Regions from separate parts of the Heyndrickxia acidicola genome, predicted to be linked through region 1. Evidence: riboswitches for the same ligand, from Rfam matches in the RefSeq annotation. Region 1 holds a riboswitch; each other region holds the start of a gene.
What was found. Region 1 has a riboswitch for S-adenosylmethionine ahead of A5N88_RS18045 (methionine ABC transporter ATP-binding protein). Riboswitches for the same ligand answer to the same signal wherever they lie in the genome.
Positions count from the first base shown of each region.

Region 2: it holds a riboswitch for S-adenosylmethionine, as region 1 does, so the genes downstream of both, A5N88_RS15295 (sugar ABC transporter substrate-binding protein) here and A5N88_RS18045 (methionine ABC transporter ATP-binding protein) in region 1, are expected to answer to the same signal.
Region 3: it holds a riboswitch for S-adenosylmethionine, as region 1 does, so the genes downstream of both, A5N88_RS06215 (5-methyltetrahydropteroyltriglutamate--homocysteine S-methyltransferase) here and A5N88_RS18045 (methionine ABC transporter ATP-binding protein) in region 1, are expected to answer to the same signal.
Region 4: it holds a riboswitch for S-adenosylmethionine, as region 1 does, so the genes downstream of both, A5N88_RS20615 (O-acetylhomoserine aminocarboxypropyltransferase/cysteine synthase family protein) here and A5N88_RS18045 (methionine ABC transporter ATP-binding protein) in region 1, are expected to answer to the same signal.

Region 1 is NZ_KV440953.1:3,854,298-3,862,309, reverse strand. Features, by position in the region: gene A5N88_RS18065 (hypothetical protein) at 1-79, opposite strand, end outside; gene solA (N-methyl-L-tryptophan oxidase) at 91-1,233, opposite strand; gene A5N88_RS18055 (MetQ/NlpA family ABC transporter substrate-binding protein) at 1,302-2,153, opposite strand; gene A5N88_RS18050 (methionine ABC transporter permease) at 2,255-2,917, opposite strand; gene A5N88_RS18045 (methionine ABC transporter ATP-binding protein) at 2,907-3,947, opposite strand; SAM riboswitch class I at 4,123-4,227, opposite strand; gene A5N88_RS18040 (MarR family winged helix-turn-helix transcriptional regulator) at 4,951-5,403, shown strand; gene paiA (spermidine/spermine N(1)-acetyltransferase) at 5,431-5,949, shown strand; gene A5N88_RS18030 (FMN-binding negative transcriptional regulator) at 5,973-6,596, shown strand; gene A5N88_RS18025 (hypothetical protein) at 6,822-7,040, opposite strand; gene A5N88_RS18020 (ribonuclease J) at 7,117-8,012, shown strand, end outside.
Region 2 is NZ_KV440953.1:3,287,109-3,295,120, forward strand. Features, by position in the region: gene A5N88_RS15290 (sugar ABC transporter ATP-binding protein) at 1-912, opposite strand, end outside; gene A5N88_RS15295 (sugar ABC transporter substrate-binding protein) at 981-2,057, opposite strand; SAM riboswitch class I at 2,166-2,323, opposite strand; gene A5N88_RS15300 (ArnT family glycosyltransferase) at 2,795-4,237, shown strand; gene yidA (sugar-phosphatase) at 4,852-5,664, opposite strand; gene A5N88_RS15310 (amino acid ABC transporter ATP-binding protein) at 5,931-6,653, opposite strand; gene A5N88_RS15315 (amino acid ABC transporter permease) at 6,646-7,305, opposite strand; gene A5N88_RS15320 (transporter substrate-binding domain-containing protein) at 7,345-8,012, opposite strand, start outside.
Region 3 is NZ_KV440953.1:1,326,053-1,334,064, reverse strand. Features, by position in the region: gene A5N88_RS06220 (GNAT family N-acetyltransferase) at 1-306, shown strand, start outside; gene A5N88_RS06215 (5-methyltetrahydropteroyltriglutamate--homocysteine S-methyltransferase) at 510-1,613, opposite strand; gene A5N88_RS26080 (hypothetical protein) at 1,606-1,737, shown strand; SAM riboswitch class I at 1,890-1,993, opposite strand; cobalamin riboswitch at 2,120-2,309, shown strand; gene A5N88_RS06210 (acyl-CoA thioesterase) at 2,498-2,971, shown strand; gene A5N88_RS06200 (RraA family protein) at 3,816-4,433, opposite strand; gene A5N88_RS06195 (YbaK/EbsC family protein) at 4,863-5,372, shown strand; gene A5N88_RS24765 (hypothetical protein) at 5,456-5,608, opposite strand; gene A5N88_RS06190 (LOG family protein) at 5,716-6,960, opposite strand; gene A5N88_RS06185 (assimilatory sulfite reductase (NADPH) flavoprotein subunit) at 7,239-8,012, shown strand, end outside.
Region 4 is NZ_KV440953.1:4,425,192-4,433,203, forward strand. Features, by position in the region: gene A5N88_RS20600 (DUF2975 domain-containing protein) at 1-337, opposite strand, end outside; gene A5N88_RS20605 (YitT family protein) at 664-1,512, shown strand; gene A5N88_RS20610 (GntR family transcriptional regulator) at 1,645-2,322, shown strand; SAM riboswitch class I at 2,693-2,807, shown strand; gene A5N88_RS20615 (O-acetylhomoserine aminocarboxypropyltransferase/cysteine synthase family protein) at 2,953-4,257, shown strand; gene metX (homoserine O-acetyltransferase MetX) at 4,271-5,359, shown strand; gene A5N88_RS20625 (homoserine dehydrogenase) at 5,361-6,362, shown strand; gene A5N88_RS20630 (DUF4275 family protein) at 7,497-7,904, shown strand.

The DNA of each region.
Region 1 (8,012 bases):
CAATAAAACGCTCCGCTTTCGACTCATGAACAAGCGCCTCGCTCATCAGCGTAAGGATGCTGTAGTCTTCACCTGCCATAAAAGAAGACCCTACTTTCTAAATCGGTCGATCGAAAACAAAGAAAGATCAAATTCCGTACGGCCGTGAATGGCCAGCTCAGCCAGCACCTCGCCCATCACGCTTCCAAACTTGAAGCCATGCCCTGAAAATCCGCATGCCAGAATGATATTTTCATGCTCAGGATGGTAATCAATAATGAAGTGGTGATCAACGGACTGTGTCATCAAACAGGTTTTCCCTTCCTTCAACCCTCCATTTGCTTCTGGCATATACGTCTTCAGAAAGTCACGAAGCTCCCCTTCATCCTCAGGATAGGCGCCAAAATTTTGCACATGCTGATCCGGATCGATGGGCTGCCCTCCATCCGTTCTCCCCAGCTTCAGCCCTCCGCCATTTAAGGTAGGAAAACCGTAAAACATCTTATCCCTATCCTCTACGTAAAACGATGGGAAGCGAGAAACACCAAACTCGTTTTCAGAGGCATCAAACCAGCCCATCACCTTGCGTACCGGCTGAATAGGGAGCTGCAGCTCGGGCATAAGCTTTGCTGCCCAAGCTCCAGCGGTCACAATCACCTTTTTTGAAAAAAACACTCCGGCTTCTGCTACAATCTTGATGATTCCATCTACCAATGGATCTATCCTCTGGACAGGTGAATGCGTGACAAGACTTGCTCCCTTTTCAAGAGCCTCTTCTTTCCAGGCCTTGAGTGCATTCTCGCTATAAACCAGTCCGGAATCTTTTTCAAAGCATCCAATGTAATCCTTTGGCATCGTCATGCCCGGCCATCTTTTCATCACTTCAGAAGAGCTGAGAATTTCGAGAGGCAGCCCATATTTTTCTGCCGCCATTCTAGTTTCTTTCAGAAAAACGGAATCCCTTGGCCCCAGTCCCAGGACACCAGTTTTCTCCAATATCTTCAATCCGCTCTTCTTTTCGAGTGCTTCCCAAAGCTCCTGTGCCCGCTTGACCAAAGACACATACTGCCTGCCTTCCCCATAGGCATGGCGGATCATCCTTGTTCCCCCGTGATGGCTCCCGTGATGATGCGGCGGATCAAAGGCATCAAGCAGCAGCGTCTTCCTGTTTTGTCCCGCTAAAAAAGCACCTGCTGCCATGCCCATTGTTCCTGCCCCAATAATCGCCGCATCATAGATCATATTCTTCTCCATCTCCATCCCCCTGTTCTCTGATACAACAAATGGCCTGCTACGAGAACAGGCCATTTAATTCTTTGCTATTATTGAACTTGCTTATAGTCGCTTAAATATGAAATTGGTTTTACAACTGGAATCGCTGCACCCTTATATTGCTTTTTGATGAAGTCAGTTACTTGTTTAGAGTGATAAATGTTCACAATTTCCTGGAACGATTTATCGTTCTTTCTGCTTGTTTTCGCAGCGATAATGTTTACATATGCTTTATTGCTTGCATCTTCGTGGAAGATTGGATCCTTAGTCGGATTCAGATTCGCATTGATCGCCATGTCACAGTTGATGATAGAAGCTGTAGCATCATCCAGTCCGCGTGCTGTTTGTGCCGCATCTACTGGAGTGATTTTCAGGTGTTTAGGGTTAGATTGAATGTTGTCCACTCCGCCTGCACCAGTAAATCCTTTTTTCATTGTGATAAGACCTGCTTTTTGCATTAGCAATAAGGCTCTTCCAAGGTTTGTAGAATCATTTGGAATGATGATTTGGTCGCCATCTTTAATTTGGCTTACATTCTTAATCTTTTTAGAATAGATTCCCATCGGCCAGATGGAAGTGGTACCGATAGCAGATAAGTTAAGGTTGTGCTGCTTCTTGAAGTCATCGAAATAGACAACTGTTTGGAATGCATTTAAGTCAATTTGACCGCTGTCTAGAGCAAGATTCGGCTGAACATAGTCATCAAAACGGACGATTTGAACATTGATGCCTTTTTTCGCAGCAAGCTGCTTAACAAGGTTCCAGGTTGGAACTTCGGAAGTAGTTGTTCCCACTTTTACTGTTTGGCTGCCTTTGCCGCCGGATGCACTCCCGCCGCCTTTGGAACCGCAGCCCGCCAGCACAAGAAGCAAGCCGAAAAGAATAATCGCTATTTTCTTCATTCTTGTAATTCCTCCATGTTGGTATTTTATTTAAAAAGTTATCCTAATAAAGGATTCCCTTTTTCACCTTATTTAAAGATGTTCATTTTTAAAAATGCTTTTTAGTTTCTTCTAAGCTTTTTCGCAATCAGGTTTCCGATTGATTGAACAAGCTGGACTATGACAACGAGCGCAATAACCGTGACGACCATAACTCCTGTTTGAAATTGCTGATAGCCATACGTAATTGCAAGATCTCCGATACCGCCGGCTCCAACTGCCCCTGCCATTGCGGTTGCCCCAATTAATCCAATGGTGGCAATGGTAAGTGCCAGTACAATGGAGCTTCTTGCTTCCGGAAGAAGAAAACGCCAGATGATCTGCCATGGAGTGGCACCCATCGCCTGAGCGAGTTCGATTGTCCCTGAATCTACTTCAAGTAATGAATTTTCCACAAGCCGTGCAATATAAAAAAGTGTGTAAAGAACGAGCGGCACAATGGCTGCGGTTGTCCCGATGGTTGTACCTATTATAAGCCGTGTAAACGGTATGATGGCGACAACTAGAATAATAAAGGGAACGGAACGGAAGATATTTATAATGACATTTAAAATGTTAAAAATGAACTTGTTTTGCAGTATCCCGTTTTCTCGTGTGACAACAAGGACGACTCCCAATGGAATTCCCAGAATAACGGAGATGATTAACGTAACAATCACCATATAAAACGTTTGTTCAATGGCCGCTGCAAATGTAGGCCAGAACCAGGACCAATCAAATGGCATCCTCGGACACCTCCTTAATAATCGCATCTTTTTCTTGAATAAAGGCTACGGCACGGTCAATTTCTTCCTTGTCGCCTTTCAGCTCCACCAGCAGATTCCCAAATGGAATGCCCTGAAGCTCTGTCACCATTCCGTGCAGCACATTTACATCAATCGAGAAGCGCTTGGCTGTATCAGAAAGCAGCGGGGTACTTGTAGAAGCACCTTTGAAAATAATCCGGTATACCCCGTGCGGATTGGCCTGACTGCTTTCATCGATTAATTTTTGAACGGAAGGCGGAATGGAATCATTTAAAACCGTCCGAACAAAGCTCTTCGCAATATCGGTTACCGGTTCTGTAAACACCTCAATAACCGGTCCTTGCTCAGCGATCATTCCATTTTCGATGACAGCGACCTTATCGCAGATATCACGGATCACGTTCATTTCGTGCGTAATCATCAAGATGGTGACGCCGAGTTTATCCCTTACCTTTCGCAGCAGCTCGAGAACCGCATTCGTAGTATTCGGGTCCAGTGCGGAGGTTGCTTCATCACAAAGGAGGATATCAGGATCTGTTGCCAGGGCCCGCGCTATGCCCACCCGTTGCTTTTGGCCGCCAGAAAGTTGCGCTGGATAGTGGTCAGCCCGGTCTTCAAGTCCTACAAAAGACAAGAGCTCGTTCACTCTTTTCTCAATTTCTTGTTTTGGCCTTCCTTCCAAAATGAGCGGCATGGCCACATTTTGGAAAATCGTCTTAGATTGCAGCAGGTTATATTGCTGAAAAATCATGCCGATTTTCTTCCGTTGCTGGCGCAGCTCTTTCTGAGATAATGAAAGCATATCTGTGCCATTGATCAGCACTTTGCCGGAAGTAGGGCGTTCTAAAAGGTTAACGCAGCGAATCAGTGTACTTTTTCCTGCACCGCTGAATCCGACAATGCCGAAGATTTCACCCTTTTCCACCATGAAATCAATGCCTTTCAAGGCTTCTACTCTCTTTTCTTTGCCTTTGCCATATGATTTATGGACATCTTCAAATACCAGCATTTTTTCCTCTCCTTTACTCATTTTTCCCGAATATTATGGACGAGCGGATTGCTGCCCTTCTTTTAAGCCGATTCTGTTCTGTCGGCATAATGTTTGATCTTAGTATGGCCATTTTCAAGGAATGGCCATAAAAAAAACCACTTTCCATTCCGAAAGAGGTTTATATGTTCGATCAACCTTATCTTTCAGAATAGAACCATTCTGCAGGAATTAGCACCTTTCATAAAATGATGGTTGCTGGACGTCATCGGGCCTGTCCCTCAGTCTCTCTGGATAAGTTATTAAGTTTTTTATGAGTTAACTTTTAAAATTCTAGTAGATTCATAAGAAAAAGTCAATTACTTTTTACTAAAAATTTTAAAATGACTATTCTCTCTGTGAAAAACAGGAGACAATAGATGTGCTTCTGATCTTTCCTGCTGGTTGCCTTATGCTGCAGGCACTCGCTTCAGTCAACTCTGGGTTCATTTCTATTTGAGATTTAACATAGACAATGACTGCGCTTCTATCCTTCCTGCTGGTTGATTTTGCTCCAGTTACCTGCTTCCATTTACTCTAATTTGGCTTTCACATTGACATTGGGCTTCGACACGATCCTTCCTGCTGGTTGCCTTACGCTGCAGGCACTCGCTTTCCACGGCCGGCCGGAAGCCTCCTCGTAGCATGCTCCTGCGGGGTCTTCCTATGCCTGCTTTTCCCGCAGGAGTCTCGTACCTTTCTCTTCAGTCAACTTTGGGATCAGTTCTAATTTTGGTTTTAACATAGACAAGGAATGCATGCGTTTAAACTCTTCCAGCTGATTGATTTTTGCTGCAAGTGCTTGTTCCCATTAATTTTGGGATCAAGTTTATACATAAACAAAAAGGAAATTGAATCTAAACGTGTTATTTTGTACTTTAGTGCATTTATTATTTTTTATTGCAAATGCAACAAAATTAGATTACATTTAAGGTACACCTTTTTTGTTGTATTTACAATAAAATTATGCCATAAGGAGTTTATTATGAAGGAAATTCTACGTGAAATTGGAATGATTGCGAGGGCATTAGATTCTATCAGCAACATAGAATTTAAAGAATATGACCTTACGAAAGGTCAGTATTTGTACCTTGTGCGAATATGTGAAAATCCAGGAATCATTCAAGATAAAGTAGCTGAGATGATAAAAGTAGACCGAACAACGGCAGCTCGTGCTATAAAAAAACTTGAGATGAATGGTTTTATTGAAAAGAAAGATGATGTACATAACAAAAAAATAAAAAAACTCTTTCCAACAGATAAAGGGAAGATGATATATCCTTTTATAATTAGAGAAAATGAGTATTCCAACATGGTCGCATTAAATGGATTTTCCGAAAGTGAAATAGAAACCATTTTTAAATATCTTCAAAGAGTAAGAAAAAATATAGAAATAGATTGGGAATTTGTCAAAAAGGGAAACAAGAGAAAATATTGAATGATGTAAAGGAGAAGGAATATTAATATGACGATATGTATAAAAAAGTGTATCCTTGAGGATTTACAATTACTTCATGAAATTAGTTATGAAACTTTTAATGATACATTTAAGCATCAGAATTCACCAGAAAATATGGAAGTATATTTGGAAAAGGCATTTAGCTTAACACAATTAGAAAAAGAATTATCCAATACCTATTCGGATTTCTTTTTCATTTATTTTAATACAGAAATAGCTGGATATTTAAAGGTTAACACCAATGAGGCACAATCTGAAAAAATGGGGAATGAATCACTTGAAATCGAAAGAATTTATATAAGGAATAGATATCAAAAACAAGGGCTCGGTAAATATCTGTTCAATAAAGCTCTGGAAATAGCAAAAGAGCGTAAAAAAATGAAAATCTGGCTGGGTGTATGGGAAAAAAATGAAAATGCAATCGCCTTTTATCATAAAATGGGGTTTGTCCAAACAGGAGCTCACTCTTTTTATATGGGTGATGAAAAACAAACAGATTATATAATGACCAAAATACTCAGATAACTTTGTTTGAGAGGGGAATTATAGTGTATATTCCAAAATACTTTAGGGTCACAGATGCTGAAGAAATTAGGGATTTTGTTCAAAAAAACTCTTTTGGCACAATTGTCACAACAGAACAGGGGAAACCCATTGCCACTCATTTGCCATTGCAGCTTATGAAAGAAGGAGATCAATACAAACTCACGGGGCATATGGCCCTCGGCAATCCTCAATGGAAAACATTCGATACCAGTAAGGATGTATTAGTGATGTTCCAAGGACCAAACGCTTATATCTCTTCTTCCTGGTATGAAAAGGAAAATGTCCCGACGTGGAATTATCAAGCTGTCCATATGTATGGAAAAGCAAGTATAGTAGAAAAAAATGAACTAATAGAAGACTTAACGGCAATGCTAGAAAAATATGAGCAAAAACGTGAGAATTCAGTTTTATGGGATAAACTATCACCTGAACTCTTAGAAAATCAGCTAAAAGGTATAATTGGTTTTAAGATAAAAGTAGACGAAATCCAGGCTGCATATAAATTAAGCCAGAATCGAAATGAGATTTATTATACTAACATCATTGATCAATTACAAAGAGAAGGAAATGTAAATTCAAATCAAGTTGCTGAACTGATGAAAAAGAGAGTAAATAATCACATTTAAGCCACTTACATTCGACTCTCACATACATCAAATGAAATCCGGAACAGAACTGTCATATGGGTAACTTTTCTCCAGATCATGAAACGGGCGTACAAAAAAAGATAGAAAGAGCATAATGTATCTTGTTCTTCTATCCTTTTTAAATTATCCCTTATAATGTCCTTTTACTCAAGATTCCCAAAGATCCTCTTGGTAACAATGATGTCAAAACTTCAATAAAATCTGTTACTTGAGCGCTGCAGGCACTCGCTTTCCGCGGGCGGCCGGAAGCATCCCCGTCGCAAGCTCCTGCGGGGTCTTCCTTTGGCCAGCTTTTCCCGCAGGAGTCTCGTGCCCTTCGCTACAATCAACTTTGGGTTCAGTTCTATTTTGAGATATTACAGAGATATTGAATGTGCTCCAATCCTTCCTGCTGGCTGACTTGCTTTCCAGGCATTTCCCCAACCTCCTTTTTTCAAAAATAAAAAGCTTTACCTCGGGGAATACTAAAGAATATTAATTTGTCAGGAGGAGCGAAATGATGAGTGCATCTGAGAGATTGTCCATATTTGCCCTGGGCGGGTTAAATGAAATCGGAAAAAATATGTATGTGGTTCAGTATGCCGATGATATTTTCATCATCGATTGCGGCGGAAAGTTTCCGGATGAATCCTTGCTCGGTATTGATTTAATTATTCCTGATATCACTTATTTAGAAGAAAACAGAAAGAATATCCGAGGAATGATTGTTACCCATGGCCATGAAGACCATATTGGCGGGATTCCCTATTTCTTGAAAAAATTGAATGTACCGATTTATGCAACCAACTTTACCTTGGGCCTGATTGACCTTAAATTGCAGGAGCATAGGCTCAGAAGAGAAACCAAACTGATTCCTATTCATTCAGAGTCAAAACTTGAATTAGGCAGAGTCGGCGTATCCTTTTTCAAAGTCAGCCACAGCATTCCCGATTGTCTCGGCATTGTCTTCCATACGCCTGAAGGGAATGTCGTTCATACCGGTGACTTTAAGTTCGATTTAACCCCGGAAAATAACCAATCTACCGATATTCATAAAATGGCCCAAATCGGTACCGAGGGCGTACTCGCTTTAATATCGGAAAGTACCAATGCAGAGCGCAAAGGACTGACACCATCAGAGCGGACGGTCAGCGGCCATATGGATGAAGCCTTCCATCGGGCAGAGGGGAAAATTTTTGTTTCCACCTTCGCCTCCAATGTCAACCGGGTCCAGCAGGTGGTAGCCTCCTGCATCAAAACCAACCGGAAGCTTGCCCTGCTTGGCCGCAGTATGGTGAATATTGTAGATGTTGCATTGGAGCGAGGTTATGTAGACATTCCGGAGGGGATGCTGATTGATGCAAGTGCTGTCGACAAAATGAATCCTGAGAAGGTTACCATTTTGTGTACAGGCAG
Region 2 (8,012 bases), 570 kb from region 1:
CAAGCCGAATAAAGCTTTAGCCAGCTCGGTTTTGCCTGCACCAACCAGCCCTACAATGCCTACTACCTCTCCCTTCGAAACATGGAAAGAAATATCCTTCACTTTTTGTCCGTCATTTATTTCCATGATTTCTAGCAGCCGTTCCCCCTTATTGTTATTTGCCCGTGTAAATGAAAAGTGAAATGAACTGCCAAGCATCGTCTCAACAATTTGCTGCTGAGTGACCTGTGAGGTTTGAAAGGTAGAAATGGTTCTTCCATCTCTCATGACTGTAATACGATTGGCTATTTCAAAAATTTCCGGGAGTCGATGGGAAATAAATATACAGCCCACCCCATTGTTTCTCAATTTATTGACTATAGTAAAAAACTTCTTTGTTTCTTCCAGTGAAAGAGGGGCAGTGGGTTCATCAAAAATAATGACTTTCGCTTCTAATACCAAAGCTCTTGCAATCAAGACCATTTGCTTCTCAGCCAATGACAGCTCACTTGCTTGTAATTGAAGAGAAATACGTTCATCCAGTAACGCAAGAGCTTTGCTTGCTTGCTGCAATAGCCGCTTTTTAGATACAAAAATATTTCTTTGTGAAGAAATAGAATCCAGCATAATGTTGTCAGCAACGGTCAGCTGAGGGACAAGTGCTGTATCTACCTCCTGATAAACGCAAAAAATACCATAATCTTTTGCATGTTTAGGAGAGTTTATTTCTACCTGCTGCCCTGAAAGCATGATTTCACCTGAATCTGCTGTATAAGCGCCAGAAAGAATTTTCATAAGCGTACTTTTCCCTGCACCGTTTGCCCCTAATATAGCATGCACCTCGCCTGCTTTAAGGTCAAAATGAGCATCAGACAAGGATTTTACATTCCCAAAGGATTTTTTTATATCATTCATGATGAGCAATTGGTCCATAATTGTTTGCCCTCCTTCCTTTGTATAAAGGGAGTCTGACCGATGCTATCGGAGCAGACCCTCCAATCTTATTTACCTTCTTCCAATTTCTTAAGTGCTTCTGAATATCCCTGATTGCTGTGGCCCCAGCCTTTTATATACTGATTAAGATCAGCTGTTGTAATTTGTTTCTTCGGCAGAGTTTTCTTTGTTACAAATACAGGCTTTAATTTTACTGTTGCAGGTGTATGATCTCCATGGATTTTTTGGTACGCATACCGAACCTGAATACGGCCAATATCTTTCGGATCAACGGCGGCAGATGCTACCCATGGGCTGTTTTTCTCTTGAATCATTTGCAGATCCTCATCGCTCATATCAATTCCATACACTTTAATATCGTTTCTTCCTGCCTGTTGAATGGCGCGGACCGCACCCTTGGCAAATTCATCCCAGGAAGCCCAAACGGCTGTGATTTGGCCTTTCTTTGGATACTGCTTTAGAAGAGCTTCCATTTGGGACTGAGTGTCCAAAGCAGTATTTTGTGTTGCTGCACCAAAAGTCGCTACCTCTTTGATTCCTGGATTTTTAGACATAAAATTTTTATAAGCAATTTGACGTCTTTCCATTGGAGCAAAACCAGCAACCCAAATCTTTACGATATTGGCTTTACCTCCTGTATCCTTTGCTAGCTTATTTAACGTCATTTCTGCCATTTGCTGATCACCTTGTTCAAGGACTGTTACACCTGGAACGGATACATCTGCATCAAATACAATAACGGGTATCTTCTGGCTGACTGCTTTCTTAACACCATCTGTAAGAGCTTCTTTTGTCCCATGGTCTATCAGAATGGCATCAAAGCCCTGGTTAATGGCGGCATCAAGGTTTGAAGCCATTTTTGCAAGATCTCCATCTGAAGTAAAAACAGTCGTTTTCCCTCCAAACTTTGCTACCTGCTCCTTTACCCCTTCAATATATTGTTCTGAAAAGGTTCCTAGGTTTTGCTGCATAATCAACGCTATCTTTTTGTTTGCAAGCGGATTCTTAGAATTGACATCTGCTTTCGCTTCCGTACTCTTTGATAAAGTAGGCTGGCAGCCTGCCAATAAGATAAAAGCGGTTAAAAAGATAAGCAAGCCTTTCCCGTTAACTATTTTTCTCATTCTCATCTCTCCTTTTTTTAGTTCGTTCAAAGCGATAAAGAAATAAAGCCAAACGAAAAAGCCCCTTTCCAAAAAGAAAAGAGGCTGAAGAATATAAAATCTTCTCACCTCTTATCTCTCAGAAAGTATCCTTTCTGTTGGAATTAGCACCGTGCCTCATGGGAAAATCCCGGCTTATTTTAAAAATACGCCCCATTTCACAATGGTATTACGGTCGGTTGCTGGGCATCATCGGGCCAAATCCCTCCGCCTGCTCTGGATAAGAGTTTTAAAGCTATAATTATGTACTCATAGGGTGAATATTAGCACGATAATAAACAGAATTGCAACTCTTTTTAAAAATATTTTTTTATTTCGAAGACTGATTGGTTATATAAATAATTGGGGTAGACTGTTTAAGGATTTATATCTAGGGCGGCTCAGCTTTACTGCCATTTAAATGATAGCGCTTTATTACTATGCGAAATTTGTTGTGTTAAACTCCTTGGAAAATTGTTATTCTAAGATAGTTTTGGTTAGCTTTTTAAATTACTTTATTTACTAATTCCTCTTCTTACCCAATTTACAATGCAAGGAATATCATCAATTTCAAATTATTTATTTTTAAATATATAAAATGGATTAAAATAGTCCATCCTAGTAAAATTGAACCCTTTTTGGAAAAAATTTCAGAAACATGAAACTTATTTATACAAACATGCGTCTTTTTAATAGACATTTATACAGAGGAGATCAATATGACTCAACACCGCATTTATAATTTCTTATATGGATTGGGGCTTTTTCTGCTTCTTTCCCTGTATATTTTTAATGTATTTTATAAGATAAGCGATTTTCCAGTATATAGCTGGGATGAGGCAAGACATGGGATCAGCGCCTATGAAATGCTGCAGAAAAAGAATTTTTTTGTAAATACATTCCGGTACAGTCCTGACTATTGGAACTTAAAACCTCCTCTTAGTTTTTGGGCTATCATGGCAGGATTTAAGTTAGCCGGGTTCAACACACTTGGTTTCCGTCTTTTATCCGTTATCTTTTCCATCATAACCGTCATTTTAGCTGCTCTGTATGCATTGAAAAAATACGGGAAAATAGCATCTCTTTTTACGGTTGCTTCTTTAGGAACCTGCCAACAATTTTTGATTAACCACAGTTCCAGAACGGGTGATGCGGATTCCCTTTTTGTTTGCCTGTTTACCATAGCCACACTCTCTTTGCTCACTTACGAAAAAAAACCAGTATGGCTGTACATATCCGGAGTTGCATTTTCCCTGGCATTTTTAACAAAAAGCTGGCATGCGGGAAATATAGCTATTATTATGGCTTTATATATTTTTGGCACAAGGAAATTCAAAAGACTCACCTTTTTTAATTGGGTTAACATTATTTTAAGTATGGTGCTCCCCATCCTGGCCTGGGGCATTGGAAGGTATCAGTATGACGGACTGAAATTTTTTCAAAATATGATTGCGTATGATCTGCTTCAAAGATCTTCCTCCACTCTCGAAGGGCATATTGGAGGACCTGACTATTATCTTTTAATTTTAATTAGGTTCTATTCCTTATGGCTTTTAATACTTTGTGTATTCTTACTGATATTGGTCGTTAAGTATAAAAAATGGATTATAAACGTTTTAAAACGTTCCGATATTCTTGGGCTGTGTCTTTGGATTTTAGTGCCCCTTTTACTATTTTCCTTAGCTCAAACAAAGGTAAGGTGGTATATACTCCCTATTTATCCGCCGCTATCGATTGTAATTGGACTCATAGCAAGCAGGATTTTGAACAAAGAGCACCTGATAATCAAGGTTCTCTTCATGCTGCTGGTGATTTATACGGTTTTTTTCTATGAAAGGGCAATCATTAACTTCCTGCAGGATCCTCCAAAAGACCCTAAGCAAGACTTACTGTATAAGCTGGATCGGAACAAAAGCTTTAGAGGCAAAGACATCTATTTGGAAAAGTCGACAGCGCCCTTTTACTGGGAACAGGATATCATACTAACAGCAGAAATGTATGGAGATTTACATACGAAGGACGGAGGCTATTATACCTTTATCAAACAGAAGGGTGCACTCCTATTACTTCAGCGCTCTGTATTTGCTAACCGTGTCATTGCCTTGCATCATTATCGAATCATTGCTTCCAGTCGCTGGGGCTATATTATCAGTAAACGGTAACGGCAGCGGGACAATCTAAAAAAAGAGGCTGCATCCAAGGTCTAATGATGTCAGATGACCTTAGATACAGCTTCTTTTTTTCCTGCTGGTTGATTTCTGCTGCAGGCACTCGCTTTCCGCGGGCGGCCGGGAAGCTTCCTCGTCGCAAGCTCCTGCGGGTTCTCCACTTACACACTTATCCCGCAGGAGTCTCGTGTATCCGCTCCAATCAACCTTGATTGAAAACGAATAGTGGGTACTGCGCCTATATGCGTATCGCTGTTTGTCATACCTTTTCGCTTCCATTAATCAATATAAGTGTAAGATCAACATCGATTTTTTAGAGGCCACCCTAATATGATCTTTCTTCCATATCGCTAAGGCAATAATGATTATTATAGGTCGGTTTGGCTTGATTTTCGAACTCGTATAAAGAGATTTCATGATAGCCTAGTCTAAAACTAAATAGAAAATTCCCTTACCTTTTCCCCTTTTTTATTCAGTTAGTAAAAAAGGGTGCCTCCATTCAGCGGCATTGTCCGCTTTTTGGGTCCCCTCTTTCTTATCTCATTCTTCCATCAGGCTAAAATAATCACAGTGCTTTTTACCAAAGCCTTTATTATGCTGCGAATAAATTATTTATTTAGTATCAGTTCCTGAATCGCATACGCAACACCATTTTCATTATTGGACATTGTATGGAAATTGGCCGCCTTTTTGACTTCCGGAATCGCATTGGCCATTGCTACACCGCATCCGGCGTATTCAATCATCGTCAAGTCGTTTCCATTATCCCCAATGGCTATAATTTCTTCCCTATTGATGCCTAAAATACTGGCAAGCTGCTTAACAGCATTTCCCTTACTGACCTCAGGGTGAAGAATTTCATAGAAGAAAGGAGAACTTCTGACCATGAAGTATTTTTCCTTAAATTTAGGTGGAATAGAGGCAATAATGTTATTCAATTTTTCTTCCTCATTAATAAACATAACCTTAGGGATTACCATATCCTCCGGTACCTCTTCCAGGGTACGATAGCATAAAGGAACCTGTGTCATATAGGATTCAAGCACTGTATAGCGGCTGATATTTTGATTCGGCGTATAGAGGTGCGCAGAATCAAAAAACTGCATCGTTGTATCTAGTTCAAGGCTTAACTCATACAAATCTTTTAAATCCTGATAGTTAAGTGACAGTTCGGAAACCACTTCATTTGTATGGGTATTTTGAACAAGTGCACCGTTATAAGCTATTACATAATCACCTTCCTGATTCAGCTCAAGGCTTTCAAGGTAACGATGGACACCGCCTACCGGACGTCCTGTACACAAAACAATTTTCACGCCCTTTTTCTTGGCTGCATGCAAGGCCTCCGTGACCTCAGGCGTTACTTCATGATGGTCGTTTAATAATGTTCCATCCATATCAATGGCTATTAATTTATACATAATTCCACTCTCCTATAGAAGCTTGGCAGCTTTTATGAAACAGCCAAAGTAAATAATCTACCTATCTGACCTTAACGAGTTAAAGATTAAAAATCAAGTGACAAGTTTCACATAAATACATTAATGAGAATTTTAACTAGGTTTCCCGACACGCTTTAGGATATCCAATAATATCTTTTGTAACCCATTATACCACCTGTTTAAGCCCTATCCGTTTATTCAGATAGGGCACATTCATCACATTTTCACTTTAAGCTTCGCAGCATTTATAAAATTTTCTCTAGAAAATCCTTGGCTCTGCTTGTACGAGGCTGACTGAAAAATTCCTCTGGCGTTCCTTCTTCCAGTAATACGCCGTCATCCAGAAACATTACCCTTTCAGCTACTTCTCTTGCAAACCCCATTTCGTGTGTAACAACCGCCATTGTCATTCCTGTTTTGGCAAGATCCTTCATCACGTTAAGGACCTCCTTTACCATTTCCGGGTCTAGTGCAGAGGTAGGCTCATCAAACAGCATCAATTTCGGCTCCATTGCCAAAGCGCGCGCAATCGCAACACGCTGCTTCTGTCCTCCGGATAGATTATTGGGATAAGCAGATTCTTTTTCTTTCAGACCCACTTTCGCTAATAAATCTCTTGCTTTCACCTCTGCATCCTCGCGGCTTTCTCCTTTTACTTTCATCGGGGCATATGTTAAGTTTTCCAGTACCGTTTTGTGGGGAAATAAATAAAAATGTTGAAAAACCATTCCAATATTCTGGCGAACCTTCATAATATTTGTCTTTGGATCGGTTATGTCCTGATCTTGTATCCACACTTTGCCGCTTGTGGGAACTTCCAGTAAATTCAGACAGCGCAGAAAGGTTGATTTTCCTGATCCGGATGGCCCAATGATAGAGACCACTTCACCGGCTTCAATACTTGTAGAAATATTTTTTAAAACGTCTGTATCGCCAAATTTTTTATGGAGGTTCTCTACTTTAATCACTAAACTTCATCTTCCTTTCGACAAGTCTGCCTAGCAAGGTCAAAATTAAAACTAAAATCCAATAAATCGCCCCTACAAAGATGAGAGGTTCGAAGTTCCGGTAAATTTGAGAACCAACCACCTGAGCCCGGCGCATAAGATCTAAGTAACCAATTGTGGATACGATCGCAGACTCTTTCGTTAAAGAGATAAACTCATTCATGAGTGCAGGCAAAATATTTTTTAGTGCCTGCGGGAGGATCAAATCCTTCATCATAAGACGATAAGGAATACCGAGCGCTTGTGCAGCCTCCGTCTGTCCTTTATCTACCGCCTGAATGCCCGCTCTAATAATCTCTGAAACATAGGCAGAAGAATTTAATCCAAAGGCTAATACCGCGCATAAAAAAGAAGAAATATCATAGCCGGTTAACTGGGGAATAGCAAAATAAATCAGCATTAGCTGCAAAATAAGCGGTGTCCCGCGGAAAATAGATGTATAGACATCTCCAATCCAATTCAGAGGCTTAATATGAGAAAGCTTAAATAACGCTAAAACAGTACCAAAAATAAATCCAAAAATAATAGATATGACAACAAATTTTATCGTCACCCATATTCCTTCTAAAATAAAAGGAATATAAGGCACAATTTGGCTAAAGTCCAAATTCATGCCTTACACCTCACTTTGCTCGTTTTATGTCCAATGTAATTAATTATTTTTTATCCATTTTTTCTGCAATTCAGCAAGCTTTCCATTTTGCTGCATTTGTTTCAGAACTTTATTTACATCCTTGGCTAAGCTGCTGCCTTTTGGAAATGCTGCTGCCATTCCCGGGGAACTCGCAGTTGGATCATCAAACCCGGCCAATCCCTGTTTTTTAATGTATCCTTCGGCAACCGATTTATCTAAATACGCAGCCTGTATGCGATTTGATAATAAATCCTGAATTAAAGTGGTTGAGTTGTCCATTTTTTGAACTTGAAACGGAATCGTTTTTTGAAGCTTTTGAGCGCCTTCATCCTGAATAGATCCCAATTGCACACCAAGTGTCTTGCCTTTTAAGTCATTAACCGTTTTAATAGAAGAACCCTTCTTCGTAACGAACATTTCTCCAGAATGGTTATAGGCAATGGAGAAATCGACATTCTTTTTCCGATCCGCTGTTGCGGACATACCTGCAAGCACCATATTTACACGCTTAGTTTGTAAAGCCCCTATTAAACCATCAAAATTCATATCTTTGAATTCAACTTTATATCCCAGCTTTTGACCAATATAGTTTCCAAGATCGACATCAAACCCCACAATATTTCCTGATACATCTCTTGTTTCAAATGGCGGGAAGTCAGCTGATGTACCTATTGTCAATACTTTCC
Region 3 (8,012 bases), 2.5 Mb from region 1:
GCATCCGGAGGGAAGGAAAGGAGTAAAAAATATCATCCAGAGTATGAGGGTGAATTATATGCTATTTATCTTTTAAAAGAATGTCAAAGACAAGGCCTTGGCAAGCTACTGGTAAAGGCAGTTATAGAGCATTTGCATCAGAATCATATTAAAAGCATGATAGTTATGGTGTTAGAAGGCAATCCTTCGAAGAATTTTTATGAGTCTCTCGGAGCAAAGAAGATAGACTTGGAAGTGGTGGACATTGGAGGGGAAAAACTTAATGAATTGGTTTTAGCCTGGGAGGATATAAGGCCATTTCTTTAATAGATTTTTTTTGGATCCACTTTTCTTCTATTAGTATATGCAAAATAGCTCCCCTCATAATAGGGGGCTATTTTGTTTGAAGAAGGAAAAAAATTTTAATCACTAACGTATAGAACTAATGTAGTTTCTGTCCAGCTCCAGTACCTATCGGTAGCAGAAATCCGCACGCCGAAGAGCAAGGAGCTTGCGCTTTTCTACATTATTCACCCCCAAATCTCTTTGGAAATCTCAACAATAAATTTGAGTTTGTTCCATTGTTGTTCTTCTGTTAACTTATTGCCATGGTGGGTAGAAGCAAATCCACATTGGGGGCTAAGGCAAAGGCGCTCTAATGGGATATATTGTGCTGCCTCTCTTACTCTTGCTTTAATCGTCTCTTTATCTTCCAACTTACCTGTTTTGGAGGTAACGAGTCCCAGAATGACCCGGGCATTGTTTTTTGCTGCGTATTCCAAAGGCTTAAAGTCTCCTGAACGATGATCGTCGTATTCTAGAAAAAATCCGTCTACGTTTTCATGTGCCAGTAAAGTAGGGGCAATCATTGAATAGCTTCCCTCAAAGGCCCATGTTGAGCGGTAGTTTCCACGGCATAAATGGGTTGTAACCACCAAATCATCCGGTTTTCCCTCAAGGACCCCATTGATCACGCGCAATGCTAAATCAATAAGCTGATCTCTCGTATATTCACCGTCTTTAAATTGGAACTCTGGATCGCAAAGCCTGGCAATATAAACATCATCGAATTGTAAATAACGGACGCCAGCTTCATAGAACGTTTTTAAAACGTCCCGATAACACTCGACAATGTCTCTTGCAAATTCTTCGATATCTGGATAAATTGTTTTATTTCGTATGGCAATGTTAAATAACTGGTTTGGACTTGGAATGGTTTGTTTAGCAACCGCACGTCCACCTACTATTTCATTAAAATCTTTGAAATCCTGAATAAATGGATGCTCCTTGTTAAAAGAAATTTTATCAATATTCCTGACGTGATAGCGATCTGTTTCTTCACCCGCAAATTGATAACCTTGGTCAGGCACATACCCTTCGATTCCATTCAGGTGCTCAAGGAAATCGAGGTGCCACCATGTTCGGCGGTACTCACCGTCTGTAACAAGCTCTAATCCAATTTCAATTTGCCTTTCAACAATACGTTTAATTTCACGGTTTTCTATTTCACGTAATTGAGCTGAAGTTATCGTTCCGTTTTTATATTCTTTTCTGGCTTGATGAATGGATTCGGGTCGTAGTAAGCTTCCTACATGGTCAGCGCGAAAGGGGGCCTTTGTCAAAGTAATGGACATACTCATTCCTTCTTTCATTATTTTTAATAAGCTTTTATATCTGTTAGAGATCAATGTTGAATTTAGAACGATGCTGATTGGAGAGAGGGTGGGTGACTGCAGCGGAAAGCAACAGGCAAGATGAGCAAAGCCAAGCTTTTTAAACTTGATTTTCACTTTTATCCAATGGGTGCTTAGCTCTAACCGTTGTAAAGTTCTAATCATAATTGGGTCAAATTAAATAAAAAACCTCTTCTGTCCGTCGACAAGAAGAGGTTGATTGAATAAATGCTGCTCTTCTTATCTTCAAGCTTAACGCTTCTGGAATTAGCACAGTACTTCAGAAAAAGTCTGCTGCTGAGGTATCAAAGGGCCAGTCCCTCCACCTCTCTGGATAAGAAATGAAAATTATGAAGTTTTAATAATATTCAGTCTACAATTCAATAGTGAGAATGTCAAGAACAAAGTAAAGATTAAAATTATTAGCGGAGCACATTTTATAGTACAATAGAATTGACGATAAGTCATTTAACTGCATACTTTATGGTTTCTTAATAGGATATTAAGAATGAAAAGGGAATCCGGTGAAAGTCCGGAGCGGTCCCGCCACTGTAAGAGGGAGGTTCTTTCAAGCTGTGCCACTGTTTCTATGGAACGGGAAGGTGTAAAGAACCGATGAAATCAAGCCAGGAGACCTGCCATAAAGGAGCACACAGAATTCCTACGGGAGATAGGAGAGTGTTGCAAATGATATGGCCGAGGAATAAAAAAGCCAGTACACGGCGCGTACATAATTTTCGTGAGCAATGGGCTGCCCTTTATGAATCAGGCTTTGATTAAAGCAACTGAAGTGGAAAAATTTTCATAAAGCCGCATTTAAAGATGAACCATAGGAGGGTCAGCTCATGACAAAAGCTTATTCTACAGAACAATCAAGAACTCATCAAACAAAATTGGTGCTGCCGCCGGATACGAACCATCTTCAAACAATATTTGGAGGAAAGGTTCTGTCTTATATTGATGAAATTGCCGCAGTTGCTGCTATGAAACATTGTAATCAGGCAGTCGTTACAGCCTCTATTGATTCAGTAGACTTCATTTCTTCAGCTGCAGTTGGAGATGCACTTAGCCTGGAGGCATTCGTTGCTTCAACAGGGCGTACTTCGATGGAAGTTTATGTTCGGGTTTATTCTACCAATCTACTGGTCGGAAAAAAAACACTGACAACCGAATCATTTTTAACAATGGTTGCAGTAGATAAGGATGGAAGACCCGCCCCTGTTCCCGGGGTAATACCCCAATCAACGGAAGAAAAAAGATTATTTGAGACGGCACCTGCACGCAAGGAACATCGAAAAAATCGTGCGTTAATCCGTTAGTCAATAGGAGCAGTTATTGAATGCTTACACATAAAAATGAGGGTGACTCAAAAGGTGGTTATAAGCGGCCTTTTGAGTCACCTCTTTCTATTTTTGGACAGAGATAAGAAAAGGGGGGAAACACTTGGTGCGAATAATAGCATGGCGTCTTTGTTAAAAATTTATTTGAGCAGAAAAGAACAGGCAGGTCGTAGAAGAGGCAGGACGAATAGCGCTGAGCATATCTAGTAATACCCAATGATCATTTGGATTCAACGTTGATTAGAGTGAAGGCAAATGACTCGTGCAAGTTAAGCAAATTATAAGAGGATAGCCCATAAGCATGCAACAATATGGTTCCAGTCCCACACACGGAAAGAGAGTATTCGAAATGAAAATCAACTGGCAGGATGATCTGAACGTTGACCATATCTATGTACAATCCTAATTTGGATTTAATTCAAAGGTTGATTGGAGAGGAAGGTGCGAGACTCCTGCGGGATCAGTAGGCCATAGGGAGACCCCGCAAGAGCTTGCGACGAGGAGGCTCCCGGCCGCCCGCGGAAAGCGAGCGCCTGCAGCGGAAATCAACCCAGCAGGATGATCAGAACACTGTCTATATCTATTTAAAATCCCAATTTTGATTTAACTTAAAGGTTGATTGAAGTAAAAGAAGTGCTTGCAGTGCAAATCAACCTGCATAAAAAAATTTGCTGTCTCCAAGGTCACTTGATATCTTTGAACCATTTGGGACAGCCTCATTTTCTGCGTAATGAAGAGGATTGATGCTGGAAGATTTATCTTAAATATTCTAAATAAGGACGTATAATCGAATTATAACCATTCTTCTGGCTATCCTTTCTGCCTAGTTAGAAGTCATGTCATCTAAATATTTTTTGATCGCTTCCACATTACCAGCTACATTTTTTTCTCTAATTTCATCCTTTTTTAACTTATCAACTGCTTTTTCCAAGATTGCTTGTGCTTCTGATTGGGGGATTACGACAACTCCATCTGCATCACCCACAATAATATCGCCTGGATTCACGGCAGTTCCGCCACAGGAAATAGGAATATTGATTTCCCCTGTACCAGCTTTTCCGCTGGCTGCTACAGATGTTCCTCGTGAGAAAACGGGAAAGTTTAATTTTTTAACTCCTTTTATATCACGAATGACTCCATCTACAACAATGGCGCTAATGCCCAGTGTTTGGGCCATTCCTACAATGAAGTCCCCGGCAATGGCTCTATAGAGATCTCCTTTTGCATCGATTACGAGGACATCGCCAGACTTTGCCTCTCTTATTGCTTTTAAAACAGCTAAATTGTCGCCGACCGGAATCTTTACATTAAAGGCTCTGCCGGCGAATCGGTAGTCCTCCTCCAAGGGTTTAATAGCAGGATTCATATTATTTAATCCATTCATAACATCTGAAATACAGGTTGTAGGGATTTTTAAAAATTCTTTCACAATCGATTCCATTAGCCGGTCTCCTTTTTATAAGTTCTTTTAGGTAAAGTATATATCCAATTTGTATTTTTTGAAATTTAAAAAAATTTATTGTTTAGCATAAGATAGAATTATCGATTTTAGTGTACTGGAGAGGATTTGGCAATGCAGCATTCCATTTAGGATAATTTATATATCTATTACCATATCTCAGGCAGGAAGGTGATTGAGAAACACAGTTGCCTCGTCCATTAACTGTAATTCGAAAATTATAAAAGGGAAACCACAATCTTTTGCATGCAGGTTTATTGAAAAGTTCAAATAGTTTGTCTAATATTGAAGTGAATAAATTGAAATATTCAGCAATATCGAAAGCGATACCAAGGAGTATTAACTGATTACTTAGTGTATTTATGTCGAAAATAAAGAGAATAAATATATTTTTTAGAGAGGTGTTTAAAAATGTCATTGGAAAGTGTCAGGGTTCATTTTAAACAATGGAACAGAGAAAACGATATCATGGAGTTTAATCGTTCAAGCGCAACGGTGGAACTGGCAGCGGAAGCAATAGGGACTGCTCCTGGCAGAATAGCAAAGACCCTTTCTTTTAGGGGGGAAGAGGATGCCGCGATATTAATAGTGGCAGCAGGTGATGCCAAAATTGATAACAAAAAGTTTAAGGAAACCTTTGGATTCAAAGCGCGCATGCTGACTCCGGAAGAAGTTCTCAAGCAAACAGGACATGCAATTGGTGGAGTATGCCCTTTTGGTTTAAAGAACGATTTGAAAGTATTTCTTGATGTGTCGCTGAAAGGGTATACGACCGTTTTTCCTGCATGCGGAAGCCCTAATTCTGCTATTGAGCTGACCATCGATGAACTGGAGCATTATTCCTCAGCAAGCGGCTGGGTGGATGCCTGCAAGGGATGGGAAGAAGCAGATGCAAAAGATGAAGGTGCCCTTGCTCTATAATAATTTAAACGTATCGCTCTTTGCCCTGGAGCAATACGATATAGTTAAAAAGAGCAGCTCAAAAATGAACTGCTCTCCTGATGTTATTCTGGTGTTTTAAGTGACGGTTCATTTAAGGACAAGTCCGTATAGGATTCAAGAGCCTGCCTCAATCGCCTAAGCTGTTCCTGGTCGACAGAAGTATCCCAAATACTATATTGGACTTTGTTTGGCCATTCCGTGTTCTCATCTATCAAAATGCTGCACCTCCGTTCTTATGAAATTAAGCATTAGCGCTCAGGGTTTACTCCTATTTTTCTTGAAGAACGGATAAATATGCATTCATTTTTTAGAATTAAGAAGCTCAGGATTTTAAGGTTAATTGATTTTTTTGATACAGGCTCTCGACAAAACACCTCGTTTTTTCAAAAGCTTCTTCCGGGCTTTCTACAACCTCGGCGATATAAGCTTCATCTGGAAGCTGATCATCTACACCGGGAATTTTAATGCGGTCTCCGTAGGCATTAATTGCTCCATGTTTCCGCATTTGTTCAATGCAATCGAAAAAGGGTTTCCAATACTCTGAATGGACAAATATGGCTTTGGTTCGATGTCTTCGAAGGTGGTTGGTTTGAAGCTTAGAAAGAGTTTCGAAAACCTCCCAGACGGTGCCAAAACCACCAGGCCAGAACAAAATGACATGTGAATAATTTATTAAAACACTTTCTCGAATGGAAAAATTATTCATTCTGAGACGCTGATTCGAAAAGACCGAATAGGTATTCTTTAAATTAAAAAAATCATCGACACCAAATTGACAATCAATTCCAATCACATGGGCATGATGACTTCGGGCACCTTCTGCTGCAGCCCTCATAATACCTGGGCCGCCGCCAGTGCAAAGGGGAACATAACAGCCGCCAAGTGAGTCTTCCTGGTCATTGGCCGAATAACGTCCCCACAGCTCACCAAATCGAAAGGCTGAATCCCAGAATACGGAACCATGTTCAGCGATTTCCTTTTGCCTTTTCATTCTAAGTTTATTTTTTGCCATTTTTTCCTTTAATAAATCCTTGCAAAAAGTATCCTCTTCTTTGTTTAGCTCTACCAGGAGCTTCTCAGATTCGAGGCTTAAGGCTTTTATTCTTTCCTCGGTGAGTTCCTTGCTGTTAATGGTGCCTGATCCCATCAAGGTCACGACTCCGAATTTGGCTTCATAGCTGAAGAGGAGCTCGGCAGCATAGATGTCTGCAATGCTGTCCTCTGTACCCAGGGAACGGTCATTGGGAATAAAGCAGACCTGCGTACCGATCACGCGAAAAGCGGCCATACAAGTGTCGTTTGAAGAAATGTCCTTCCAGGTGACAATGAAGCCATCCTCCTCTACACTCGAGGTATGGACCTGGCCATTTTCACCCAGGCTGCTAATGGAAAGGTTATATGTATTGGTTTTAGAGGGAAGATGGGGATTAAAGGTAATGGGTTCTTCAAAAGTAATTTTTGCCTTATTTCCGTCTGTCTTTTCAATCCTCCATCCTGTTCCTGAAGCCGACCATGTATGGGTAGATGGCTCATAGAATAGGCTTCCAATTAATTCAACCTGTTTCATCTTTTTCACCTCATTAATCGTAGAATCACTTTAACTTGCTCAGCTCTTAGTTTTGCTTAAAGATATTGGTATATACATATTCTTTATGGCTTTTAAATAATTGAGTAAGGGGTCAACTGTGTGCATCATAAGCATCTACTTATGATTATGATAATTAATACCTACTTGACTCATAAGGTTAGTAGTTCTATGATTAGAATTAATTTTTACTAAAAAACGAATAGTAAGAATTTTTGATCAAGAAGTTATCGTGTATTTTCTTTGTGAGGTGGATATTGTTGCAACTTCAAGTATTGAACAGCCCATTTAATGAGGAGCAGGCAGAGCTCCTTAACCGTGTTCTGCCAACCTTAACTGAAACACAGAAAATATGGCTGAGCGGCTATCTTGCTGCATCACAGCCGGGATTCCAAACTGAAGGATCTTCGATTCAACTCGCGGAAGTCCCTGCTCAAAACAGGGACCAGTCTTTTTCGAAAGAGATTACGATCCTGTTTGGATCTCAAACAGGCAATGCTAAAAGCTTAGCCGTTAAGGCAGGGAAAATTTTAGAAGAAAAAGGATTTAAAGCAATCGTTTCAGTAATGAGTGATTTCAAACCAAACAACCTAAAGAAGATAGAAAATTTATTAGTAGTCGTCAGTACTCAGGGAGAAGGAGATCCGCCGGATAATGCCATTGCCTTCCATGAATTTCTTAATAGCAGAAGAGCACCAAAACTGGAAGGGCTCCGTTTTTCTGTATTAGCCTTAGGAGATACCTCTTATGAACAGTACTGCCAGGTAGGCAAGGAATTCGATTTGCGGCTTGAAGAGCTTGGAGGGGCTCGTCTTTATTCTAGAGTGGATTGTGATCTGGACTTTGATGAGCCTGCTGCAGAATGGCTTGATGGAGTATTAGATGCGCTAAGTCAGGGCCAGAGAGAACAGTCAGGACAAGAGCCAGCCTCTACAGTTAGTCAGGAGGTGGAGTCCATCTTTTCAAGATCGAATCCGTTTCGTGCTGAAGTGCTCGAAAACCTTTGTTTAAATGGACGCGGCTCCAACAAAGAA
Region 4 (8,012 bases), 570 kb from region 1:
TTTTCAAAATCGAAATCGTTCCAAATGCGTATAAAACAAAATCGGAAAAAGCGCATAGGCCGATCCAGTTAAGGGCTTTTATACTGCTTAGTGTAAAAGGTTTGTTTTCCAAAAGATTTTTACAAAGTCTTTTTACGTTTAAAAGCAGCATGAAAAATGGAACAGCTGTTGCATACAGAAAAAGCATCAGTATCCACGCTGGCTGGGAGGGCACGATTCCTGCCGTTTTAAAATAATCCTGGACAAAAAGTGGCATAAGCAAAAAAGAGATTCCCGTTAAGGCTAAAAAAATAAGAACAAGAACATGCATGCTTCTCGCCAAAAAATGAGGTTTCACAACATCCACTCCTGATTATGGTTTTGGGCTCGTTTTGTAAGGATTTACTGTACAAAAACAGCCTGATATTTAATCACATTATAAAAGTTTATTTATCGTTTATCAATAAATATTTAATAATAAAGGTTGAAAATTATCTGTTTAAAGGAAAGTCTGCCGTTCTGTTAAAGGGAAGGAAGGCGTAAGAGAAGATTAACCTGGTTCATGAAAACAGCTGAGAGAAAACGAAAAGCTAGGTCTTTACATCTTTTTCTTACCCCTTTATAATCATGAATTGTAGAACAATATGGTACCACAATTAATTGTGTTTAAAAGGAGGAGATTTTATGAAAAATAGGTTGAAGGATTACGCCATATTAAATGCGGGAATTATTCTTATTGCCCTTCATATACATTTTTTTTCGGCGCCAAATCATTTTGTCTTTGGAGGGGTGAGCGGAATATCCATTATCCTTCATCATTACGCGCCTAATTTGCCGCTTGGATTCATATTGATGGGATTTGAGACGATAATCTTTATAGTCGGGATGCTGACGATCGGAGTAAGATTCGGGTTGAAAAGCTTTTATTGCAGTTTTTCGCTCTCTGTTTTCTTATTGCTTTTGGAGAGGTTCTGCCCAGTGGAGGCTCCTCTCAGCCAGGACAAATTAGTGCAGCTGATTGTAGGGCTTTTTATTGATGCGGTAGGGCTTGTTTTACTGTTTCGCCAAAATGCTTCATCTGGAGGCACCGATATTATTGCCATCATTTTAAATAAATTCTTCTCGGTGAAAATCGGCACGGGGATTATCATGGCAGACTTGCTGATTGCCTCATCATCCTTTATCGTGTTTGGATTTACAGACGGACTCTATTCCGTTCTCGGTATTTTTGTACTCAGTCTGTTTGTAAACTATGTAGCGGCGCAATTTGACTTATCCAAGGAAGTCACCATCATCAGTGAAAAAGGAGAATTAATCAGGTCCTTTATCGTGGATGTATTAAATAAAGGGGCAACAATCCATACGGGCAGAGGTGCTTTTACAAGCCAGGAGAAAAACATTATTACAACCTTTATGGGACGGGGAGAATACATCAAGCTGAAAAAATATATTCTGGAAGTCGACCCTCATGCGTTTGTCACTGTTCACAATACCTCAGAAATCATTGGCAATGGCTTTAAGCGGGCCATATAAAAAAATGCAGCCGCCCTTCTATGGGCAGTGTTTTTGTATTCTGAACGCCGCCGTTTGTAATCATGCAGGATTAAGGTATGATAATATATAAACGAAAGACCAAGTAAAGCGAGATGAAACGGCGGTATACATATGGAAACGAAAAAGTCGATGGAACAAGTAGTATATAATACTCTAACCAATGCCATCATCAGCCGCAGGCTTGCTCCTGGCACGCAGCTGATTGAAACGACCATTGCAGAGCAATTGAAGGTGAGCAGGACGCCTGTACGCAATGCCATTCGAAAGCTTGAGCAGGAAGGGTTTGTGAACGTTATCCCAAATAAGGGGGCCTATGTCATTCAGCCAAGCATTGAGGAAATGGTCCAGGCCTTTACAATTCGCCAAGAACTTGAGCTGATTGCAGTAAAAGAGGGATTCCATAAGGTGACAGAGGAACAGGTTCGCGAGATGGACAGACTGGCCAAAGTGGAGGAGGCTTTCTTTGAAAATATAACCCTTCAGGACTACAACCGGGCGAACCGTGAATTTCACTCGACCCTGGCGAAAGCATCAGGAAATCGGTTCCTCATTGAATTCTTAAATAAGATATTGTCTCAGATTGATATTTACCTGCTCATTTATGATGCCTTCCATCATTTTGAACAGGGAAGCAGCCATGAATGGGCGGATCATTCAGCCCTTGTTGAAGCCGTTAAACAAAATGATCAAAACCTGTTCGAGGAGAGATTAATCAACCATCTGCAATACAGCCTTGAAGAGCTCAAAGTGGATATTATCAATTATCAGCCCCTGCAAAATTTATTTTAGCAGGGCTTTTTTCTGTTCAAGGTACGGACATCCTTCGGCACAAGCAGGCTCCTTTCTGTCCAGTGGAATGCAAGTGCCTGGAGCAGAAGCCAATAGAGAACTATACCTTGTTTTTACATGTACAAAAACAGTCTGAGCAAAAAACGTAATGAGCCCTTCTTATTAGGTTTTCTGTATTCAGCAAAAAAAATTTTTTACTGCAATGATGTAAACGAACATCCCTTTAACATCGCCTTTTCATTCCATTTCGTATTCTAAAAAATAATAGAATCTTCGAATTTCTTAAAAAGCATGGTTGACTTTTCCTCTGGGCTCCACTATAATCCATTTCAAGATGAATTTTAATTTTTCATAAAATTGAATGAAATTACTCTTATCGAGAGCGGCGGAGGGACTAGGCCCTTTGAAGCCCGGCAACCTTCAGGCAGGAATGCTTGAAAAGGTGCTAATTCCTACAGATCTAACCAGGATCTGAAAGATAAGGGGAGGATACGAATATACGCCCTCTTCTTATGAAGAGGGCTTTTTATTTTCCCCCCTGCACTCCTCATCCTAAGATATTGCAGCAAAGAGGAATTTCTCGATGCACGTCCTATTTCATTACCCACAAAAAATTAGGAGGAATGCAAAATGACAAACGAATCAAAAGCACTTCGCCCAGAAACTTTATTACTTCACGGAGGACAACAGCCTGACCCTGCAACAGGATCACGTGCTGTGCCTATCCACAAAACGACTTCCTATGTATTTAAAGACACAGACTATGCTCAAGGACTATTCGCACTTCAGCAGGAGGGATTCATCTATACACGTATCGGGAACCCGACGGTAGATGTTTTTGAAAAACGCGTTGCTTTGCTTGAAGGAGGAACAGCTGCTGTTGCCGTATCGTCCGGTGCCGCAGCGATTGCCTTTTCCATCCTGAATGTGGCCGAGGCAGGCGACGAAATCGTGGCTGCCAGCAATCTCTACGGCGGAACCTATAACCTGTTTGCCGTAACGCTGCCAAAATACGGCATCACGACAAAATTCGTTGATTCATCCGATCCGGAAAACTTCCGCAAAGCGATCACGCCAAAAACAAAAGCGATTTTCTCTGAAATTATCGGAAATCCAAGCCTGCAGGTGCTGGATGTTGAAGCCGTTGCAGATATTGCACACGAAAACGGGATTCCGCTGATTGTTGATAATACATTTGGTACACCATATTCCACAAATCCAATTAAATGGGGCGCTGATGTAGTGGTTCATTCGGCTACCAAATGGATTGGCGGACATGGAACAACCATTGGCGGAGTGATTGTGGATGCCGGCAAATTCGACTGGAACAGCGAAAAATTCCCTGGCTTCAGTGAACCGGATCATAGCTACCATGGACTTCGCTATGGAGTGGATGTGCCGCAGGCTGCGTTTGCCACAAAGCTTCGTGTACAGCTCCTTCGCGATTTTGGTCCTGCGTTAAGCCCTGACAGCGCATTCCTGCTGCTTCAAGGACTGGAAACCCTGCATTTGCGTGTACCAAAGCATACTGAAAATGCTCAGGCGGTGGCAGAGTTTTTAGAAAACCACCCTGCAGTAGATTGGGTAAGCTATCCTGGACTTTCCAGCCATCCATCCCATGAGCTGGCCAAAAAATACTTTAAGGACAGCGCAGCGGGCTCCATCGTAACATTCGGCATTAAAGGCGGAAGGGACGCGGGACGCAAGGTAGTCGACAATGTTACCCTCTGGTCACATGTTGCGAATGTAGGGGATGCAAAATCTCTTATTATCCACCCTGCTTCTACTACCCACCAGCAGCTGAGCGGCGACGATCTTAAACAATCCGGTGTAACGGAAGAACTGGTTCGCCTTTCTGTCGGTTTAGAAGCGAAAGAGGATATCATCGCCGATCTGGAACAGGCCATTCTAAAAGCAGCTGCTGTTTCTGTTTGATCGGGAGCCGCAAATGGAATTACATCAGACGATAGCCGACAGGGACAGCAGGGTTTTCATTGGGCAGCTAAAGCTGGAGTCAGGTGTGGTGCTGGATAGTGTTGAGCTGGCTTACGAGAGGAAAGGGCCGCTGGACGCACCAGTCATACTGGTCTGCCATGCCTTAACGGGAAACCAATTTGCCATTGGATCAACGGAAGAGCCCGGATGGTGGAGCGGGCTGATTGGTGAAGGAAAAGCAGTCGACATACAGAAATATCAGGTGATATCCTTTAATGTTTTAGGTGGATGCAACGGATCAACCGGTCCGTTGTCCCACTCCCCTGAACTTCAGGAGGCCTACAGGGGGGCTTTTCCCTATATTACGGTCAGGGACATGGTACGCTCTCAAAAAAAAGCATTAGAGGTTCTGGGAATTCATTCGTTAAAAGCCGTAATGGGCGGGTCGCTTGGCGGCATGCAAGTACTGGAATGGGGCTTGATGTACCCAGACATGATGGAGCATTTGCTGGTTCTTGCAGCAACCCCTGCTTTCAGTGATTATGGGATTGCTTTTAACCAAATAGGTATTGCTTCTATAGAAAATGATCCTAATTGGAAGAACGGTAACTATTCATCTTCGGAAGAGGTAAAGGGATTTCATGTAGCCAGAATGGCCGGAATGGTCACGTACAGGAGCTCTATTCTATTTTCCAAGCGGTTTGAGAGAAGGGTGCAGTCTTTAAATGTTGAAGTTCCCCATTATGAAGTGGAGTCCTATTTGCAATATCAGGGTGAAAAGCTGGCAGGGCGATTTGATGTAAACAGCTATTTAACGCTTTTAAGAGCCATGAACAGCCATGACATCGGAAGAGAACGGGGAGGCTGGAGACAGGCAGCCGCAAACTATAAGGCACATGTCTCTGTTTTTACCTTCCAATACGATTTAATTTATCCTTCTGATCAAATGAAAGAATTTGTGGATGCTGTACCCCATGGGGATTATTTTTACATTCCAACAGAATTTGGCCACGACGGCTTCTTAGTTGAATTCTCTAAATGGGGAAGCCTGCTTCAGGAACAGCTGGACACGAAAACAAAAATAGAATCAGGGAGGAATTAAATTGGCCATAAAAGTCGCAATTTTGGGGTATGGCACTGTGGGAGAAGGTGTGTACAAGGGCATTCAAAACCACCAAGAGCAGCTGATCGAAAAGCTTGGAGATGCAGTAGAAGTAGCCGGTATTTTAGTCCGTGATCCTCTGAAAAAACGGGATGTACAGCCAGGCACCTTCATCACCACTCGCTTTGAAGAGATTCTAGCCATTCCAGGACTTCATGCTGTATTTGAAGCCATTGTAGGAAAAGAGCCCGGATACACCTACCTAAGCCAATGTATCGAAAAGGGCTGTCATGTCATCACAGCCAACAAAGTTTTATTTGCGAAGTATGGCAATGAACTCTTGAAAAAAAGCAAACAGCATGGTGTTCATATTGGCTATGAAGCCACAACAGCCGGAGCAGTTCCGATTATCCGTACACTTCAGGAGCTTTTAAAAGTCAACCGGGTTACCCGCATCCAAGGGATACTGAATGGAACGAGCAACTTCATCTTAACCGAAATGCGCGCCAACCGGCTTTCTTTTGGAGAGGCTTTAAAGCTGGCCCAGGATAATGGATATGCAGAAGCAAATCCGGAAAACGATGTAGAGGGCAAGGATGCAGCCTGCAAGCTGAAAATATTGTGCCAGCTTGCGTTTGGGTGCACGCCGGATTGGGAGGAGGTTGAGGTCGAGGGCATTGCTGCTATTACATCCGGGGAAGTTCAAAAAGCCGAAGCAGAGGGCTTTCGATATAAACATATTGCGGATATCAGAGCAGAAGGCGGCAAGCTGAAAGCCTCTGTAAAACCCATTGCAGTCAGCTCTGCACATCCATTATTCTCTGTTGAAGGGGTCGATAATGCCATTACACTTGAAACAAGCCTGGCAGGAAACCTGACGCTGCAAGGAGCCGGTGCAGGCAAATTCCCAACGGCCAGTGCCATGCTGGAGGACTTTTCAGCAATACTGGAAAAAAGCCTGCGAACTAAAATACACTTGTTATCAGCGCGGGTTCCTGTGTAAAAGGTAGAATCAATAATATAGAAGAAAAAAGGGCGTGCATAAGCTGTACGTCCTTTTAGTGTGCAATTGTTAGCTGCTAATAAAAATTACTTTTATGTTAAAATATTACATACAAGCAAGTGAAGGAGATTCGCAGGAATGCAGTCAAGGATGGGAGAAAGATTCTCATAACAGTTGGGTGGATCGCTGGCATAGGTGCCTTAAATTTCTCACCTAGCAGATGATAGAAAAGGATGATTAGTGACAAATATTAAAGTTCTATCTTGATAGGATTGGATATACAAGGCTCCTGCTAGAAGCAGCGAAGATGTCCAGTCACCAGCAGGAAGATCAGGTCACAACCAATGTCTCCGTAAAAGGCCAATGTAGAATTGGATTCAAAGTTGATTGGAGCGAAAGGCACGAAACTCCTGCGGGATTAGCGTGTTTGCGAAGACCCCGCAGGAGCTTGCGACGAGGAGGCTCCCGGGCCGCCCTGCGGAAAGCGAGTGCCTATAGCGTAAATCAACCAGCAGGAAGATTAGGTCACAACCAATGTCTCCGTAAAAGGCCAATGTAGAATTGGATTCAAAGTTGATTGGAGCGAAAGGCACGAGACTCCTGCGGGATTAGCGTGTTTGCGAAGACCCCGCAGGAGCTTGCGACGAGGAGGCTTCCGGCCGCCCGCGGAAAGCGAGTGCCTATAGCGTAAATCAACCAGCAGGATGATCAGAACGCAACCAATGTCTTCGTGAAAGCCAATGTTGAATTTGATCCCAAAGTTGATTGAAGCGAAAGGCACGAGACTCCTGCGGGAAAAGCAGGCATAGGAAGACCCCGCAGGAGCTTGCGACGAGGAGGCTTCCGGCCGCCCGCGGAAAGCGAGTGCCTATAGCGTAAATCAACCAGCAGGATGATCAGAACGCAACCAATGTCTTCGTGAAAGCCCAATGTAGAATTGAATTCAAAGTTGATGGAAGCGAGTGCCTCCAGCGTAAATCAACCAGCAGGATAATTAGAGCGCAATCAATGTCTAAGTAAACTCCAATGTTGAATTGAATTGCAAGTTGACTGAAGCATAAATCTGGAACCTGGAGAGAAATTGAATATTCTGGATGAAAAGCGCCAAACAAAAGAGAAAGGCGGAACAGCTTTTTGCGTTATAAAAAATTACAAGTTAAAGAGATTCCTAAGTGGAGCGGATATTTGCGTGAACAGTGGAGAAGGCATTTTGCGAAGCACCTAACGAAAGAAGAGCAGCTCTCGATTGGCATGGATTGTTTTTTGTGGTATCTTTGCAGCTGGAAAAAGGTTCAATGCTATACAAATGAAGAAGCAATCGATGCATTTAACCGCCAGCAAAAGAAAAGCTGCACAATCTTTTACCAATACACAGATGAAGCCTATTTGATCGAAAAAGCTGAATCTCTTGCAATACAAGAATTGCCTTATTGCAGACAACATATGTACTATGGTGATATCTATATAATGGATAAAGAATATAAATGGACTTTCGTAATGACACATGAAATTGCATGCGGTCCATATTTTATTCAAAGCTGATTTCATCCTAAATTGCTGCCTCTTTTTATGCTTCTCACCTGTTTTTCTGCAGAACCTGTTTGTTTCATCATTTTTTTATTGAGTTTTATTAAAGCTAAAAGTTTACAT